3 regions of the Agrobacterium sp. 10T429 genome follow, and region 2 is predicted to be linked to each of the others. Evidence: predicted binding sites of a transcription regulator. Region 2 holds the regulator's gene; each other region holds the start of a gene.
The links. The regulator PhoB, encoded in region 2, activates phosphate uptake and scavenging genes when phosphate is short. The targets are predictions, from matches to a motif close to TGTCATNNANCTGTCAT.

Region 1 (5,276 bases), on a different contig from region 2:
CTTGCCACGGCCTTTCAGCAGCGTCTGTCGGCATGCCCGAACCAGAAGGATTTCAACAGGATAATTGCCGGAGGCAAACAGCGGACTATTTCTGTCGCCGCTGAGTGACATGGGTTGACTGAGTGACCAATTGACGAAGGTGAATGGCCTGCCTTATACAGGAAACACGGTCAGCAGTTCACCGAGGCATCGCCGTCCCGCAAGGGAAGCTAAACCTGCATTTTGAAAGATTGACAGCACTTATCCCGTGCCTAGTCGGAAGCCGGCGATCAGCGACACCTCTTCGGAATGGCACTCGAGGGTAAGTCATGCCACGTTCGATCTTTTCCATTGATATCGCCGACCTCTCCACCTTTGCCAAATCGCTAAGCGAACAAATCGGCAGGCTGGACCGCCAGCCAAGCCATGTGGAGATGCTCAATCTCCTGAGCCGGGCTGCCGGGTTTCGCAACTTTCAGCATCTGCGCGCCGCGCGCACGCCACCCGTAGCAAGTGGCTTGCCGCCATCGCAGACACGACCGGAGACAATGCCTGCCAATGAGGGCAGGGTGCTGAAGACCGCGCGGACTGTCGATGCTGCCGGTAGATTGGTGCAATGGCCGGCCCGCCGCTCCCAGCAGGAACTGTGCCTCTGGTATCTGTGGGCAAGAATCCCAGCCGGTCGCAGTTTCTCAGAGCGCGAATTCAGCAGCTTTCTCGATGGTCTGCACCTGTTTGGAGATGCCGCGATGCTGCGGCGTGACATGGCGGGTCTCCGGCTCATCCGCCGTAATCGCGATGGCAGCGACTATCAACGCATCGAGCAGAAGCCACCGCCGGAACTGCCACTGCTGTTGCGTATCGTGAGTGACCGCAATTGAGTAAATGCCCTCCCGGCCGATGAAACGCCGGGAGGGCTGCAAGCTCTAGAGAACGAGGCGGAACTTTGCGAAACCTTCGGCGCCGTCGCCGGCATCCTCGATTTTTGCGCCCTTGATGTCAGCCGCGTAATTGCGACCCTTCGGACCAGTCTCGAAGATGGCGGTCGTATTGGCAACTGGGGCGAAGGACCAGTTGGCATCCGCCGACGGGTTAATGGTGCCCTGATCGATGATATAGCGCACGATCACGTCGCGGTTGGTGTCGGGCGCCACGAAGATCACCTTGTCGGCGGCGATATCGGGGAATTTTCCGCCGCCGCTTGCACGGTAATTGTTGGTCGCCACCACGAATTTCTGCTCGGGGTCGATCGGCTTGCCATCGAATTGCAGATTGACGATGCGGTTGCTGTCGGGATTGACGGCCTTGCCGTCCTTGTCGAACTTTGCCGGTTTGGAAATGTCGATCTGGTAGGTGACACCGTCGATGACGTCGAAATTATAGGACGGAAAATCCGCGTTTAGGAGCGGCGCATCCTTTGCGCCGGCCTCGACCGTGTTGAACATGCCGGCGGACATTTCCAGCCAGTTCTTCACCTGCGCACCGTTGATCAGCACCGCCTGCACCGTGTTGGGGTAGAGGTAGAGATCGGCGACGTTCTTGATGGCGATGTCACCGGCAGGGACATCGGTGTAATAATCCGCACCACCGCGACCGCCAGACTTGAAGGGCGCTGCTGCCGAAAGCACGGGCAGATCCTTATATTGCCCTTCCTTCAGCATGTCCTTGATGTACCACGTCTGGGCATTGGAGACGATCTGCACGGACGGGTCGTCGGCCACCAGCGCAAAGTAGGAATAGAGTGGCGCCGATGTCTTGCCGACCGGGCGACGCACATAGGCGAGCGCCGCTTCGTGATCTGCCTTGGCGGCGGCTATGACCTCCGGTTTGTCCGTGACATCTGCAACGACCTTGCGATTGTCGTCGCGGTGGTAGATCGGCCGGGCCTCGGAGGTGAAATCGACGATCTTCCAGCTTTTGCCGTCCTTTTCGAGCAGAAGGTCAATGAGGCCCATATGCGAGCCCCAGAAACCGGCCATCACGGCCGGCTTGCCCATCAGGGTACCCTTGACCGCATCCGCACCCTCGATGCCGTCCCATGTCTTTGGACCGGGGAAGACCAGATGCTGGTGACCAGTGAAGATGGCGTCAATACCTTCCACGCCCGCCAGATAAAGCGAGGCGTTTTCCATGCGATCGGTCTGGCCCTTGCCATCGATGCCGGAATGGGAAAGCGCGATGACGATATCGGCACCTTCTTCCTTCATGACCGGAACCCAGGCTTTAGCCGCCTCGACGATATCGCGCGTCTGGGCCTTGCCCTCCAGATTCTTGGAATCCCACATCATGATCTGCGGCGGCACGAAACCGATGATACCGACCTTGACCGGGCTGGTTACGCCTGCACCATCGCGGATCTGTTTCTCGAGGATGACGTAAGGCTTGAAGAACAGCTCATCCTGCTTGGGATCGGAAGCCAGCTGACCCTTGGTGAGGTTGGCGCAGACATAAGGGAAACCGGCGCCCGCCAGCGTATTGGACATATAGTCGAGGCCGTAATTGAATTCGTGGTTGCCAAGCGTGCCGCAATCATAGCCAAGGACATTCATGGCGTTGATGACGGGATGCTTGTCGCCGGCCTTCATGCCGCGCTCATAGGCGATGTAATCGCCGAGCGGATTGCCCTGCAGGAAGTCGCCATTGTCCACCAGCATCGAGTTTCCGGCCTCGGCACGGATGGCGCCGATGATCGAAGCGGTGCGCGCCAGACCCATCGTGTCGTTCGGTTTGTCGGCGTAATAATCATAGGGAAAGACGTGAACGTGGATGTCAGTCGTTTCCATGATGCGCAGATGCGCCTGGTTGGCTGCGGCGCGCGCGGCGAAGGGATGCAACAGCACCAGAGCCGAAGAGGCGGCGATGCCACCCAGAAGCGAACGGCGAGTGATGGGGTGGAGAGCGAGAAGCGACGACATGGGAACTCCTTCGTATGAAGCTTGCTCTGTCAGGAAAACGACAAGGTAGAAGCAATCCCCGAGGAGTCCATCATCAAAATGACAAGCCCGTGACGGACGGGCCAGTTTTCAACCGTTTGATAAATTTTTTGTCACAAGGTGGCCGCGCGCGCATGGTGCGCTTCGGGAATGCGCTATGTCCGGTCTGCGCATTCCCCTTGTCGGAAACGTCTGCTTAGCGGGCGAGAGTCGGTTTTACTTCTTCGTGGAAGAAGCGGAAATAAGACGACAGCTGTGCCAGCGTGTTGGTGGAAAGTTTGAGTTGCAGGCCGAGCCGGTTCATGTGCTGCCATTGCACGACACCCTCGATGAAACCCAGATCTTCACTCTGCACCTTCACCCGGCTTCCCTTGGCGGCAGCGAAAGGTCCGTCCAGTTCGAGCGCCATGCCGGTGGCGGACAGGTCCACCACGCGGCCTCGGGTCGACTGGCTGAAATAGTGCACGGTCGCGTAGATCCGGGTCTTGCTACGGGTCGCAGTGCGGGTCGCCATATTGAGGTTGTTTGTCATTTCGCTACTCAAATCAATTGTTTCCGATGCTTGCATCATGACGTAGAAAGTTTGAGAGCCGTTTAGCCGTTTGCTTAAAATTGCAAGTAATCGCGCGATTATGCTGTGTCGATACGGCACTGGTAGCAATTGTTGCGGGCGGAGCGCACATGCACATAAGCGACGTCTGCCCGCTCCAGAAGATGCGCTGCGCGTGAAAGGATTTCGTCCGTCGCCGTCACCGCTCCGGTGCCGTAGACGATGCGGTCGTCAGTGCCATAACCGCGAACGATATAATCGGGGCTGTTAAGCATCGGGGGAAGGGCATCCGTCTGCGGATAGTGCTCACAGGCCTCAGCGTGAAGAAAGACTGGCCCCGTTTCCGCATAGGGCTGGAGCGAAGGGAAGGGCCGGTAGGCGAGGATCAGCATTCCTTCGCCTTCATTAATCTGGGAAAGGCAATGGCGGCACGGCATGCCGCCTGGAGAAATGGCCTTTTCCGGCGGGTTGCCATAGGCGTCGGCGGCTCCCGCCCGGAAAGCTTCAGCTTCCTTAGCCGGCATTGCTGTAAAGACGAGATCGGTCATGGCGAGGTCCTTCTGTTGGGATCGGCGTTGCTTCTTTGCAGCTATGATCCCGAAACAGACCTCTATCCACCCGATTCTTGACGGGTGATGCAACCAGCCCATTGCGTGACTCGTTAGCATCGGGAATCAGTGGCGCTCCTCGATCCCGGAAGGTCTGATTTTATGTTCCGTCGTTTTCTGGCCGCCGTTCCGCTGGCTTTCGTTTCTTTGACGGTTCCGATCGACACGCAGGCGCAGGTCGCCTCCGGTCTCGATGGCCTGTCCGACGATCAGCTCCAGCAGGCGGTCAATTTCGTCATCGGCAATGCGATCTTCTCGCTTTATCACGAGGGTGCACGCATGCTGATCTCGGATTTCGGCGCGCCGGAGACCGGCAGCGCGCAAGCAGCTGCCGATCAGCTGGCGGGCACGCTCATCCTTCAGGCCAACGAGGAATGGCTTGATACCGCACTCGTCAACGCTACCGACAGCTGGTATCTGGCGCGCGAGACGGAGGCTTTGCCCCAGCACGAAGCACCGGTGTTTTCGGCGCTTGTTCCCGACAGGAGCCGCGATCGCAACATGGCCTGCCTGATGGTCGGCCGCGACAAGGACGGCTATGGTGATCTTGCCACCATGATGGGGCTCGCCAATGACGAATTTGCCAAATGTGGCGCCGCCTATCCGCGTATCGCATCGGCGTGGGAAGATTTTCTGACGCCCCACCGCGCGCAGACACCATCCAGATTTACCGTGAGCTACGTGCCGCCGCGCGATCCTGAGCTGGAACCTTACGCCATCATGGTCAAGGAATCGAAGGTTCTCGATCTTATCAGCCGCAGTTTCGGCGTTTACGGCTTGAAAGGTGAGGTCAAGTTGACGGCGAAGTCCTGCGGGCGTCCCGATGTCTACTGGTCGGCCGAAAAACGTGAGATCACCTATTGCTACGAGCTGGGTAAATTCCAGGCGGAGCTGATTGCCGATCATCTCCTCAACAGCGTTACCGAAGACAAAGGTTCCGCCGGCGGGCATACCCCGACGGCCGTCACTCTGGAAAGAGAAATCTGAGGCCAGTTACCGGATGCACGGCAACCTGTCCTCTTGAAACGGGAGGATATTGCCATGCCGAAGGTTGTCGTTCGAAATTTCGCCATTTCGATTGACGGATACGGTGCCGGGCCGGATCAAAGTCTTCAGAACCCGCTGGGTGTGAATGGCGAAACCCTGCATCAATGGGCGTTCAAGACCCGCACCTTTCACCGCATGTTCGGCAAGCAAGGCGGCTCG
Region 2 (5,276 bases):
TCGAGGTCAACATCAACAATCTGGCGGCTGTTCCCTCCATTGTTTACGGTCTGCTCGGTCTCTCCGTCTTCATCAACTTCATGGGCTTTCCACGCTCGGCCTCGCTGGTCGGCGGCCTCGTCCTGACGCTGATGACCCTGCCGACGATCATCATCGCCACCCGCGCTGCATTGAAGGCCGTGCCGCCGTCGATCCGCGCCGCCGCACTCGGTCTTGGCGCTTCCAAGATGCAGACGATTTTCCATCACGTCCTGCCGCTGGCAATGCCTGGCATTCTGACCGGCACCATCATCGGTCTCGCCCACGCACTGGGCGAAACGGCGCCGCTGCTTCTGATCGGCATGGTGGCATTCGTCGCGAACTATCCGACAACGCCTATGGATCCGTCCACGGCCCTGCCGGTGCAGATTTACATGTGGGCGAACGAAGCTGAGCGTGCCTTTGTCGAACGGACATCTGGCGCTATCATCATCCTGCTTCTGTTCCTCATTCTCATGAATGTTGGCGCAATCCTGTTGCGTCGCCGCTTTGAGCGGCGCTGGTAGAGGGAGCTAGAGCAATGAACATGTTGTCGGAAGCAGCAGTTGAAAAGGCGCTGGACAAGAAAATGAATGAAGTCTCATACAAGATGATCGGCAAGGATGTTTCGGTTTATTACGGCGAAAAGCGCGCGCTTTACGACGTGAACCTCAATGTCCGCGAAAACACGGTGACTGCACTTATCGGCCCGTCCGGTTGCGGTAAATCCACTTTCCTGCGCACCTTGAACCGCATGAACGACACGATCGACGGTTGCCGGGTCACCGGCAAGATCACGCTCGATACCGACGATATCTACGATCAGCAGATCGACGTCGTGGAACTGCGTGCCCGCGTCGGCATGGTGTTCCAGAAGCCGAACCCGTTTCCGAAGACGATTTATGAGAACATCGCCTACGGCCCGCGTATCCACGGTCTCGCCCGCAACAAGGCGGATATGGACCAGATCGTCGAGCATAGCCTGCAGAAAGCGGGTCTCTGGAACGAGGTGAAGGATCGTTTGCTGGAATCCGGCACGGGCCTCTCCGGTGGCCAGCAGCAGCGTCTGTGCATCGCACGCGCGGTTGCCGTCAGCCCGGAAGTGATCCTGATGGACGAGCCGTGCTCGGCGTTGGATCCGATCGCGACTGCGAAGGTCGAGGAACTCATCCACGAACTGCGCACCAACTACACCATCGTCATCGTCACGCACTCCATGCAGCAGGCGGCGCGCGTTTCCCAGCGTACGGCCATGTTCCATCTTGGTCACCTTGTCGAAGAAAACGAAACCGACAAGATGTTCACCAATCCGGACGACCAGCGCACGCAGGACTACATCATGGGCCGCTTCGGCTGATCCCCGGCCGGTGCTTTATCGTAACCGTACAAGACTGGTGCCTCTGCCGTGCCCCGCTGTTGGGCACGCGCATGCAGGCCAAGCCGGAGGAATAGACCATGACACAGACAACGACCCATTCGCATATCCTGTCTGCCTATGACGACGAACTGAAGTTTCTGACGCGCCGCATCGCCGAAATGGGCGGTCTTGCCGAGCAGATGTGCGGTGACGCCGTGCGCGCACTCGTCAATTCCGATGCTGCGCTCGCGCAGAAGGTCATTTCGGACGATACCATTCTCGACCATGCTGAGCGCGAAATTGGCGACAAGGCGATCGTAACCATCGCCAAGCGTCAGCCGATGGCGGCAGACCTTCGCGAGATCATCGGCACCCTGCGTATCGCCGCCGATCTCGAACGCGTCGGCGATCTTGGCAAGAACACGGCCAAGCGCGTTATCGCTGTCGCCGGCACCGGCGTTCCGCGCAAGCTCGCCCGCGGCATCGAGCATCTGTCCGACCTGGCGCTGGTGCAGCTCAAGGAAGTCCTCGACGTCTATTCCACGCGTTCCGCCGAAAAGGCCAATGCGATCCGTGAACGCGACGAGGAAATCGATGCCATGTACACGTCGCTCTTCCGGGAGCTTCTGACCTACATGATGGAAGACCCGCGCAACATCACCACCTGCACGCATCTTCTGTTCTGCGCCAAGAACATCGAGCGTATCGGCGATCATGCGACGAATATCGCAGAGACGATCTATTACATGACCACTGGCAGCCAGCCGGAGGGCGAGCGTCCGAAGGACGACAGTTCCAACACGCTTGGTTCGGTGACCGAGTAACAGACAAGCAGAAGCTTGCGGAGTTCAGCATATGGTGCCCAAGATTGCAGTTGTGGAAGACGAGGAAGCGCTGAGCGTCCTGCTTCGTTACAATCTCGAGGCTGAGGGATACGACGTCGACACGATACCCCGTGGCGATGAGGCGGAAATCAGGCTGCAGGAGCGCATTCCGGATCTTCTCATCCTGGACTGGATGTTGCCCGGTGTCTCCGGTATCGAACTGTGCCGGCGCTTGAGAATGCGGCCGGAAACAGAACGCCTGCCCATCATCATGCTGACGGCGCGTGGCGAAGAGAGCGAACGGGTTCGCGGTCTCGCTACCGGCGCTGACGATTATGTCGTCAAGCCGTTCTCGACGCCGGAACTCATGGCCCGGGTCAAGGCCATGTTGCGCCGGGCCCGTCCGGAGGTTCTGTCGTCGGTGCTCAAATGCGGCGATATCGAACTGGACCGCGAGACCCATCGCGTTCACCGCAAAAGCCGCGAAGTGCGCCTCGGCCCGACGGAATTCCGCTTGCTGGAATTCCTGATGACGTCGCCGGGTCGGGTGTTTTCCCGCTCGCAATTGCTGGATGGCGTCTGGGGTCATGATATCTATGTCGACGAGCGTACTGTCGATGTGCATGTCGGACGTCTGCGCAAGGCCCTGAATTTCTCGCACATGCAGGATGTCATCCGCACGGTGCGTGGTGCGGGATATTCGATGGAAGCCTGAGCGATGCGGAACCAGATAGTTTCGCTGGCGAAGTAGTGCACCAAAAAATCAGGAAGCCCGAAATCTGAAACGATTTCGGGCTTTTTCAATATGAATATCCGCCAAACTCGATGCCATTGTCCGTTTTGACCGGAGGAGATCGGCGGCGCGTTGAAATCCGGATTGAAGGGTCACGCCCGATGGTAAGGGGAAAGGGTGAGGCCTGCCATCAAGCCGCCCAGAAAGCGGCTTTATTTTTGTCATAAAAAAACGGGCCCGAAGGCCCGTAATTTTTGAGTGCTGAATGCGTGCCGCAACACTCAAGCCTTGCGGCGCTCGCTCACCGGCTGGTAGGCGAGTTTCGCATGGAACTTGCAATAGGGCGAAGATTCCAGCGCTTCACAACCGCAGAAATGGAAGTCGTCCTTCAGCGGATCGCCAACCGGCCATTTGCAGGTGCGCTCGGTCAGTTCCGTCAGCGTCAGGCGACGGGAAATCGGCGTGACAACGTTCTTGGAAGGAACGTAATCGAGAACCTGCGCGGTCTCGATATCGATCTCCTCGTGCAGCGCCGTTGCCGCGTTCGAACGGGTGAGGATGCGTGCCGGTGCCGCGTTGACGCGACCTGCGAAAGTCGTCGCACGCGGGGCAGGGGCAGCGGTGCGCTTCGGCGCGGAGCGTGCCGAAGTCACTGGACCGCCAGCCTTGACGCGTCCCGGCAGATTGAGACGATGGACCTTGCCGATCACGGCATTACGGCTGACGCCGCCCAGCTGCGCTGCAATCTGGCTGGCGCTAAGGCCCTCGGACCACAATTTCTTGAGCTTTTCGACTCGTTCGTCTGTCCAGTTCATGCCGCTTCTCCGCTTGTCGCGTGTATTTTCGGCAGAATCCCTCTCCGTCTCGCGCGCATGCCGCAAGCGTGGTTTCCGCCTGATTTTCGGTGACTAGTTCCGCCGCAATGCAGTCTAGTAATTAGCGATTAACCTAGTGCCAGCCCGACTCCGTGGCAAGAGTCGCGGGAATCATCTGGAATCGATTTTCCGGTTTTCCCCAACTTGCTGGCGTATTGAGTCTGAAAGGCAACACCTTGGGGCTGGCCCGCCGCCGCATACTAGTGCTTGAGAAGCCCGGGAAACGCTGACTTTTGTTGACATCGGCAAACGAAGTGACAATAGTGCCCCTGCCGCCGCAAGGCGGCATTTTGATTTTCAGGCGAGGGATAACCCCGCAAGCCTATTGACAACAGTTTGACAGCGCATCTGCGCAAGGAGTGATACAGCCATGGCCGAAGCCGGCGCGCCATTGTTTGATACGTTTTCAAGAGCCCCCTTGCGCTTCGAGCGCGGTGAGGGTGTATGGCTGTTCACGGAAAGCGGCGAGCGATATCTGGATTTTGCGGCCGGTGTTGCTGTCAACTCGCTGGGCCACGCCCATCCTCACCTCGTTGATGCGATCAAGACGCAGGCCGAGAAGGTCTGGCACGTCTCGAACCTTTATGAAGTACCGGGACAGGAAAAACTCGCCAGGCGCCTGACGGAAGCGACTTTCGCGGACAAGGTATTCTTCACAAATTCAGGCGCGGAAGCCCTGGAATGCGCCATCAAGACCGCCCGCCGTTATCACTATACCAAGGGCCATCCGGAGAAGTTCCGCATCGTGTCCTTCGAAGGCGCTTTCCATGGCCGTACACTGGCGACGATCGCCGCGGGTGGCCAGCAGAAATACCTCGAAGGTTTCGGTCCCAAGGTCGAAGGTTTCGATCAGGTTCCGTTCGGTGATGTCGATGCCCTCAAGGCCGTCATCACGGCTGAGACTGCAGCACTTCTGATCGAGCCCATCCAGGGCGAGGGCGGCATTCGCTCGCCCAGCAAGGAATTCCTGCAAATTCTGCGCGGATTGTGCGACGAGCACGGCCTGCTGCTGATTTTCGATGAGGTCCAGACGGGTGTCGGCCGCACAGGCAAGCTGTTTGCTTATGAACATACCGGTGTTGCGCCCGATATCATGGCGGTCGCCAAGGGTATCGGTGGCGGTTTCCCGCTCGGCGCATGCCTTGCCACGGCAGATGCCGCTTCCGGCATGACGGCGGGCGTACATGGCACCACCTATGGCGGCAACCCGCTGGCCATGGCAGTCGGCAATGCCGTGCTTGACGTCGTTCTCTCCGAAGGTTTTCTCGAGAAGGTCCGTGACGTCGCGCTGGTCTTCCGGCAGGGTCTGGCCTCGCTCAAGGACCGTTATCCTGACGTGATCGACGAAATTCGCGGCGAAGGCCTGCTTCTGGGCATCAAGGCGAAGATTCCTTCGGGCGAATTGCTGCAGGCCATGCGCGCAGAGCATCTGCTTGGCGTGCCTGCGGGCGACAATGTCATCCGTCTTC
Region 3 (5,276 bases), on a different contig from region 2:
ACTCCAGACATGGCAGCGAAGATCAAACGCTACCTTCTCGATAACCTTAACCAGCACGATATCGCGGCTATTTTCGGTATCAACCAAGGGCGAGTTAGCGAGATCAAAAACGGGACGCGGTTTGCCGAAGTTCCGGCGGGCGGTGCGTGATGGCGAAAAAGCAATCTTCATCATCTACGTCCAGCCTTGCTGCAAAAATCCTCAATGGCAGCAAAAAGGCGTCCCCGGCGGATGCAAAGAAGCTAGCCGCTTCCGTTCTTTCACAAGATGAAAAGAAGGGTAATCGATAATAGGAGTCCGCCGGGGAAACCCGGCGGATTTCACTGTTAGAATAACTTGCACGCGCGCGGCTTGTGAGGCCGTGAAATGTGCGAAGGGTGATGCGGGTGTGGGGAGACAGGCACATGACAGATTACCATGAGAAGAAGCCCGGATTCGGGAGGGTCTTCTTAGGCATTGCGATAATCTTCGTCGCAATTTTTGCATTGTCAAAGATGACGCCGCCAAACTCGCGTCCGAGTGATGCGTCGTCCACTCAAGGTTCCGGGGTATCAACTGAGACCTACCGGCTGATTCACGCAATTGGAAGTGACGAGAAAGAAGCAGCGCGAGGACTTTCAAAACGTGGGTGCGACAGCCAGAAAGTGGAACTGAAGGCTGTCGCTGAAGCCTTGGGAACATATAACGAGAAGACTGGCTTCGGTTCGATAACCTGTCTCCCGGAATCTACATTTTAAGCTTCAAATTAAAGGCATTCTAGGCATGATCAGCATCAGTTTTCGTGAGTTCAAAGAACTTGTTCTGCTAAACTTTGCCGTGTCAGTTGGGGCGGATACTAGCGTCAACAAGGATCCGGCGGAGGCAGCCGCTTTAGTTAGGGCAAGCCACCCGGGAAGCTGGATATATGAAGCTGTTGAAATTCTCGCCGCTGATGGTCTGCTGAAGGGGATGAGGCTATTGAGCGGTGAAGGATCATATTCTTTAACCGGGAAGGGTATCGAGCGAGCTGAAGAAATTGCGCTGGCTCAAGGGACTCATCTTCATGAATTGATACAGGCAGAACGAGGAATTTTCAGCACCGTAGATGAGAATGGCCAAGCGCTGTCTAGCGAGGATGGCAACGCACTTGTAGGAATAACGAGTGGACCTGTTCAGTCTCACAATATCATAAAACTCGATCCGCTTTCCATTGCTTTCCGTGAGCTTGATGAGCAAATGGCCATAACCATCAAAGACTTGCGCGGAAACAACGCGCTGATCGAATTTAACGGACCTGAAGCAAGTCAACGATTGGCTGAACTTGAGGCAGGCCGAGCGCTTATTAAAGCGGATCAGGCGGACGGCGGACTAGTTCTACGCGTCCTTCTTCCTTCGCTGAATTGGCTAGGAAAAAAAGTTGCAGACGAAACAGCTAAGATGGCGATCCAGAAATTGATCGCTCTGGTTATAGCAATGTTCACGACCTCTTAGGTGTCTCCTCCGGTTTATCGTCTAAATATAAAACTGAAAATTTATGTTGCTCAACCAAAACAAATAGCGGATGATCGAAGCCTGTTCGTTACAAACAAGAGTGCATTACAAGCCTACAAAGTGCTGGAAATAAGTGTTGAAATTCAACGACATAGTCGATTTCGAATCTCTCCACTCCGACCATTTAAAGCGAAACATTCGCTTGTCGGTGTAACCCTTTCAAATAATAGCTTCCGTTCAGTCCGCTGAAGGTCCGGCCAATGTGCTTTCGGCCGTGCCGATCGTCATGACATTGCCGCGCCATGCAACCGCGCTGCCGATCCAGCTGCGTACCCAGACGAATGGCATGATGACATCCCGCGCGACCATTGCCGGAAGGGTATAGAGTGATACCGGCCACCGGTTGAGAGCTGCGAGCGCCAGTTCCGGGCCATACATGATGGCGAGTACGGCAATCGCGGTGACGGCAAGGTTCACATCGGCGGCAGCGGCGGCAGCGAGTGCGAAGAGGAGCGGGGGAAGCGCGCCGGTGAGGATTTCCGGGGCGAAATATTGCGGGAAGGTGACGCGCCGCAGCCGCGCCCAGCGGGTCTGCCGCGACCATATCTCACCGGCATGGCGCTGTCCGAGCGGCTGCTCGAACGGGGCCGACACCAGGTGTACCTTGCGACCGGCATTTCTGACCAGCTTCGTGGAAGCGGCATCTTCGGCGATTTCGGCGGCGAGCGCGCGGATGCCGCCGCGCTCTTCCAGGAACGGCTTGTTCCACAACATCGATTTGCCCTGCGCGAAGCCCATGCCGATGGCTTCCGCCGCATATTGCCAGCGGCCTTGCGAGCCGTTGAGGAAGGCGCATTCCACATGCGCCCAGAAGCCATCCGGCCGGGAGCCGAGCGGTGGCGAGCAGACCAGTCCGCTATCCGGCCGCCAGGCCGACATCATGGTTTCGATATAGGATTGCGGCATCAAAACATTGGAATCGGCCAGAATGACCCATTCGTGCCGAGCAGCACGCCAGCCCTTGACGCAATTGTTCAGTTTGGGATTGGCGCTGATGCGATCATCGCCGATGAGCAATTGCGCTGAAACTGCGGGGAAGGCCGCGCTTGCCTTGCGCACTTCCTCGATCACGGGATCGAACTCGTCGGCGACGCAGAACAGAAGCTCATAGTCCGGCCAGTTGAGCTGGAAGGCGCGCGACAGCGTCAGCGGTGTGAAAGTTTCGATGCCGCGCAGCGGCACCACCAGTGATACCGGCGGTTTCTGCCGGACAAGTGCGTTGTCCGTATCGCATCTTTTCAGCCGCCAGCCTGCCAGAACGACGCCGAGAAGATTGAAGGCGAGGAGCAGAATTGCGCAAAGGGCAAAAACAGTTTCCATGCTGGCCAGTTCCACTCCCAAGCTTTCAGCGGTTTACCCGCCAACCGATTCCATGGAATTCGTCATTGCGGATTATAACGTTTGCATGACAGTTACATGTCATGTTCCGCAGGCAGGATCCGACTTCGGTCGTTCATGCGCCCCTGGCGCACGGGTCGATGCCGCGTTTGTTACCGAGAAAGCGTGAACGGTTTTTGCAGACTACCTCTTCGCTAGGGGAGACGGTCGTTTGCCTGGTTGAATGCCATAACGACGAAGCGGGCGTGTCGCGCTATCAGGAATAGTCACGTCGAAACACCGATTGTAAGACAGAAATCTATCCGAGTATTGACTGCCGGTGCATGGGGAAAATTAAGACGGTGTATCTCACAGCAACCTCCCGATCCCTGTGCGCCCGGCCATTTGAATAGGACGAAGCTCAGGCTTCAATCAAACGGGCGATCCACGCAGGTGGATTGCCCGTTGTTTTGACCTCTGGAGGTGAGTTGATGACTGCAGATCGACTTGCCGCTCATCCGATTGTCATCACCGTAAGTGTCTGATATTTAGTCTATAATATTCACAAAGCCTTCCGCGTGACGACCTAGTGGATGTTCAGAATATGCGCGTGGCTGCTTGCGACCAGAAACGATTCCCGCGCTTTTTCGATGTCGCATTTTCCGGCGATAGCATCGAGACAGTTCCTGCGCGCGTCCTCATATTCCGGTCCGTGTTCGTCCGGCCAGCGGTACATCAGCATGTCCAGCGCCACCAGAGGGCTGTAGATTTCCACCGCTGCGGATAGCGGCAGGTGGATAGCCACCGGCTTCATCCACGAGGCGTGGTGACACGGCTCCGTTTTGTTAATCAGCATGTCATTCTCCTCCCTGTTTCATGCGCCTTGACGGCAGATTTCACTCCCATGCGCGAAATGCTCACCTCACGAAATGGTTCCCGATCACCTAAAATGTGATCGGGCAGGGGGTTCCAATTTGCCAAGATGAATGGAAGATGAACGAATTGATGAACCGGAGATGAACAAAACCGTGATTCGGGCGTTGTAATAGCCAAGAAGGAGAACGCACATGTTCAATTTGTCAGGCATTCAGGAAAGCTTCTTTGGAGACCGCATGGCGGGTGTATGCGAGGCCATCACCTCTGCATTGGCTTTCGAAAACGGTCTCGAGAAGTCGCGGATTTCCGCAACCGTCGAAAATGACGTGATCTATCTCGAAGGGACGGCGGATTCGGTCGAGGCAATCGACATTGCCATCAATCTTGCCGCATCTATTTCCAATTGCCGGATTTTGAGCCATATCGAGCCGGTCTACTGAGATCTTGCCGGCCGGGCGAAACGTCGTTCGGCCTTTTCAGACGCAGTAACGCGGCAATGTCATTTCCGGTTGCCGATTTGTGCACTGCGAACCACATCGCCCGGTTTGATGCCGTAGCGTTTGGCAGTGCCGCCATTCAGTTCAAGCACGAATTTGACCGACCCACGGGAGCTGATGATCGCTTCTGAATGTGGCACGGCGTTTTCGTGGATATGGGTTATGCGCCCGTCCCGGGCGATAAACACCATGTCGAGCGGAATGAGAGTATTCCTCATCCACATGGCCACGTCCCGCTCCTTGCCGAAATCGAACAGCATACCGCTTCCAAGCGGCATGGACTTGCGAAACATAAGGCCCTGTTCGCGCTGGGCGTTGTCCAGCGCCAGTTCCGCAACAAATTCGTGGGTTTCTCCGGAGGCGGTCTCTATCGTCAGCGGTTCGGATTGAAACGTCTGCTGCTGTTGAGCCTGTGCTGCGCTTGAGAGCGTGAAAAAAAGAAGCGCCAGAACGGCGCTCTTCATCAAGTTGCGAAACACAGCGGCCATCAGTGCGACATCCCGATCGGGGTCGGGTTGTCGGGGTGGATTTCCGCCGCCATCAAACCCTTGTCGCCATCGCCAAAGCGCACCAGCACCACCTGGCCCGGACGCAGTTCCGTGAGGCCGAAACGGCGCAGCGTCTCCATATGCACGAAAATATCTTCCGTGCCTTCGCCGCGCGTCAAGAAGCCGAAACCCTTGGTGCGGTTGAACCACTTGACGATTGCACGCTCAAGCCCGCTTGACGGCGTAACCTGCACATGGGTGCGCACCGGCGGCAGCTGCGACGGGTGAACGGCGGTGGACTGATCCATCGACAGGATGCGGAAGGCCTGAAAGCCGCGGTCACGCCGCTGGATGAGGGCAACGATGCGTGTACCCTCGAGAATGGTCTGATACCCATCGCGGCGCAGGCAGGAGACATGCAGCAGCACGTCCTGCATGCCGTTGTCAGGCACGATAAAGCCGAAACCCTTGGCAACGTCGAACCATTTCACCGCGCCGGTGATTTCGGTCAGGTCCACGGCATCGGCCGAAAGGTCCTCGACATCGACTATCGTTTTCGATGACATCC

Region 1: a site for PhoB is predicted at 2,973-2,989, ahead of AC1DCP_RS08445 (bifunctional 2',3'-cyclic-nucleotide 2'-phosphodiesterase/3'-nucleotidase). Genes of this name have one in related genera too.
Region 3: a site for PhoB is predicted at 2,936-2,952, ahead of AC1DCP_RS05625 (ceramide glucosyltransferase). Genes of this name have one in related genera too.

The regions. Positions count from the first base shown of each region.
Region 1 is NZ_JBFTGV010000002.1:696,415-701,690, reverse strand. It holds gene AC1DCP_RS08455 (LysR family transcriptional regulator) at 1-108, shown strand, start outside; gene AC1DCP_RS08450 (DUF2087 domain-containing protein) at 309-860, shown strand; gene AC1DCP_RS08445 (bifunctional 2',3'-cyclic-nucleotide 2'-phosphodiesterase/3'-nucleotidase) at 906-2,894, opposite strand; gene AC1DCP_RS08440 (PilZ domain-containing protein) at 3,109-3,444, opposite strand; gene AC1DCP_RS08435 (DUF1203 domain-containing protein) at 3,543-4,010, opposite strand; gene AC1DCP_RS08430 (DUF4344 domain-containing metallopeptidase) at 4,173-5,057, shown strand; gene AC1DCP_RS08425 (dihydrofolate reductase family protein) at 5,112-5,276, shown strand, end outside.
Region 2 is NZ_JBFTGV010000001.1:353,692-358,967, forward strand. It holds gene pstA (phosphate ABC transporter permease PstA) at 1-545, shown strand, start outside; gene pstB (phosphate ABC transporter ATP-binding protein PstB) at 560-1,375, shown strand; gene phoU (phosphate signaling complex protein PhoU) at 1,474-2,199, shown strand; gene phoB (phosphate regulon transcriptional regulator PhoB) at 2,231-2,914, shown strand; gene AC1DCP_RS01745 (GcrA family cell cycle regulator) at 3,214-3,747, opposite strand; gene AC1DCP_RS01750 (aspartate aminotransferase family protein) at 4,178-5,276, shown strand, end outside.
Region 3 is NZ_JBFTGV010000002.1:127,904-133,179, forward strand. It holds gene AC1DCP_RS05610 (hypothetical protein) at 10-150, shown strand; gene AC1DCP_RS05615 (hypothetical protein) at 405-737, shown strand; gene AC1DCP_RS05620 (hypothetical protein) at 763-1,470, shown strand; gene AC1DCP_RS05625 (ceramide glucosyltransferase) at 1,708-2,850, opposite strand; gene AC1DCP_RS05630 (DUF982 domain-containing protein) at 3,434-3,703, opposite strand; gene AC1DCP_RS05635 (BON domain-containing protein) at 3,915-4,163, shown strand; gene AC1DCP_RS05640 (DUF192 domain-containing protein) at 4,223-4,708, opposite strand; gene AC1DCP_RS05645 (cold-shock protein) at 4,708-5,276, opposite strand, start outside.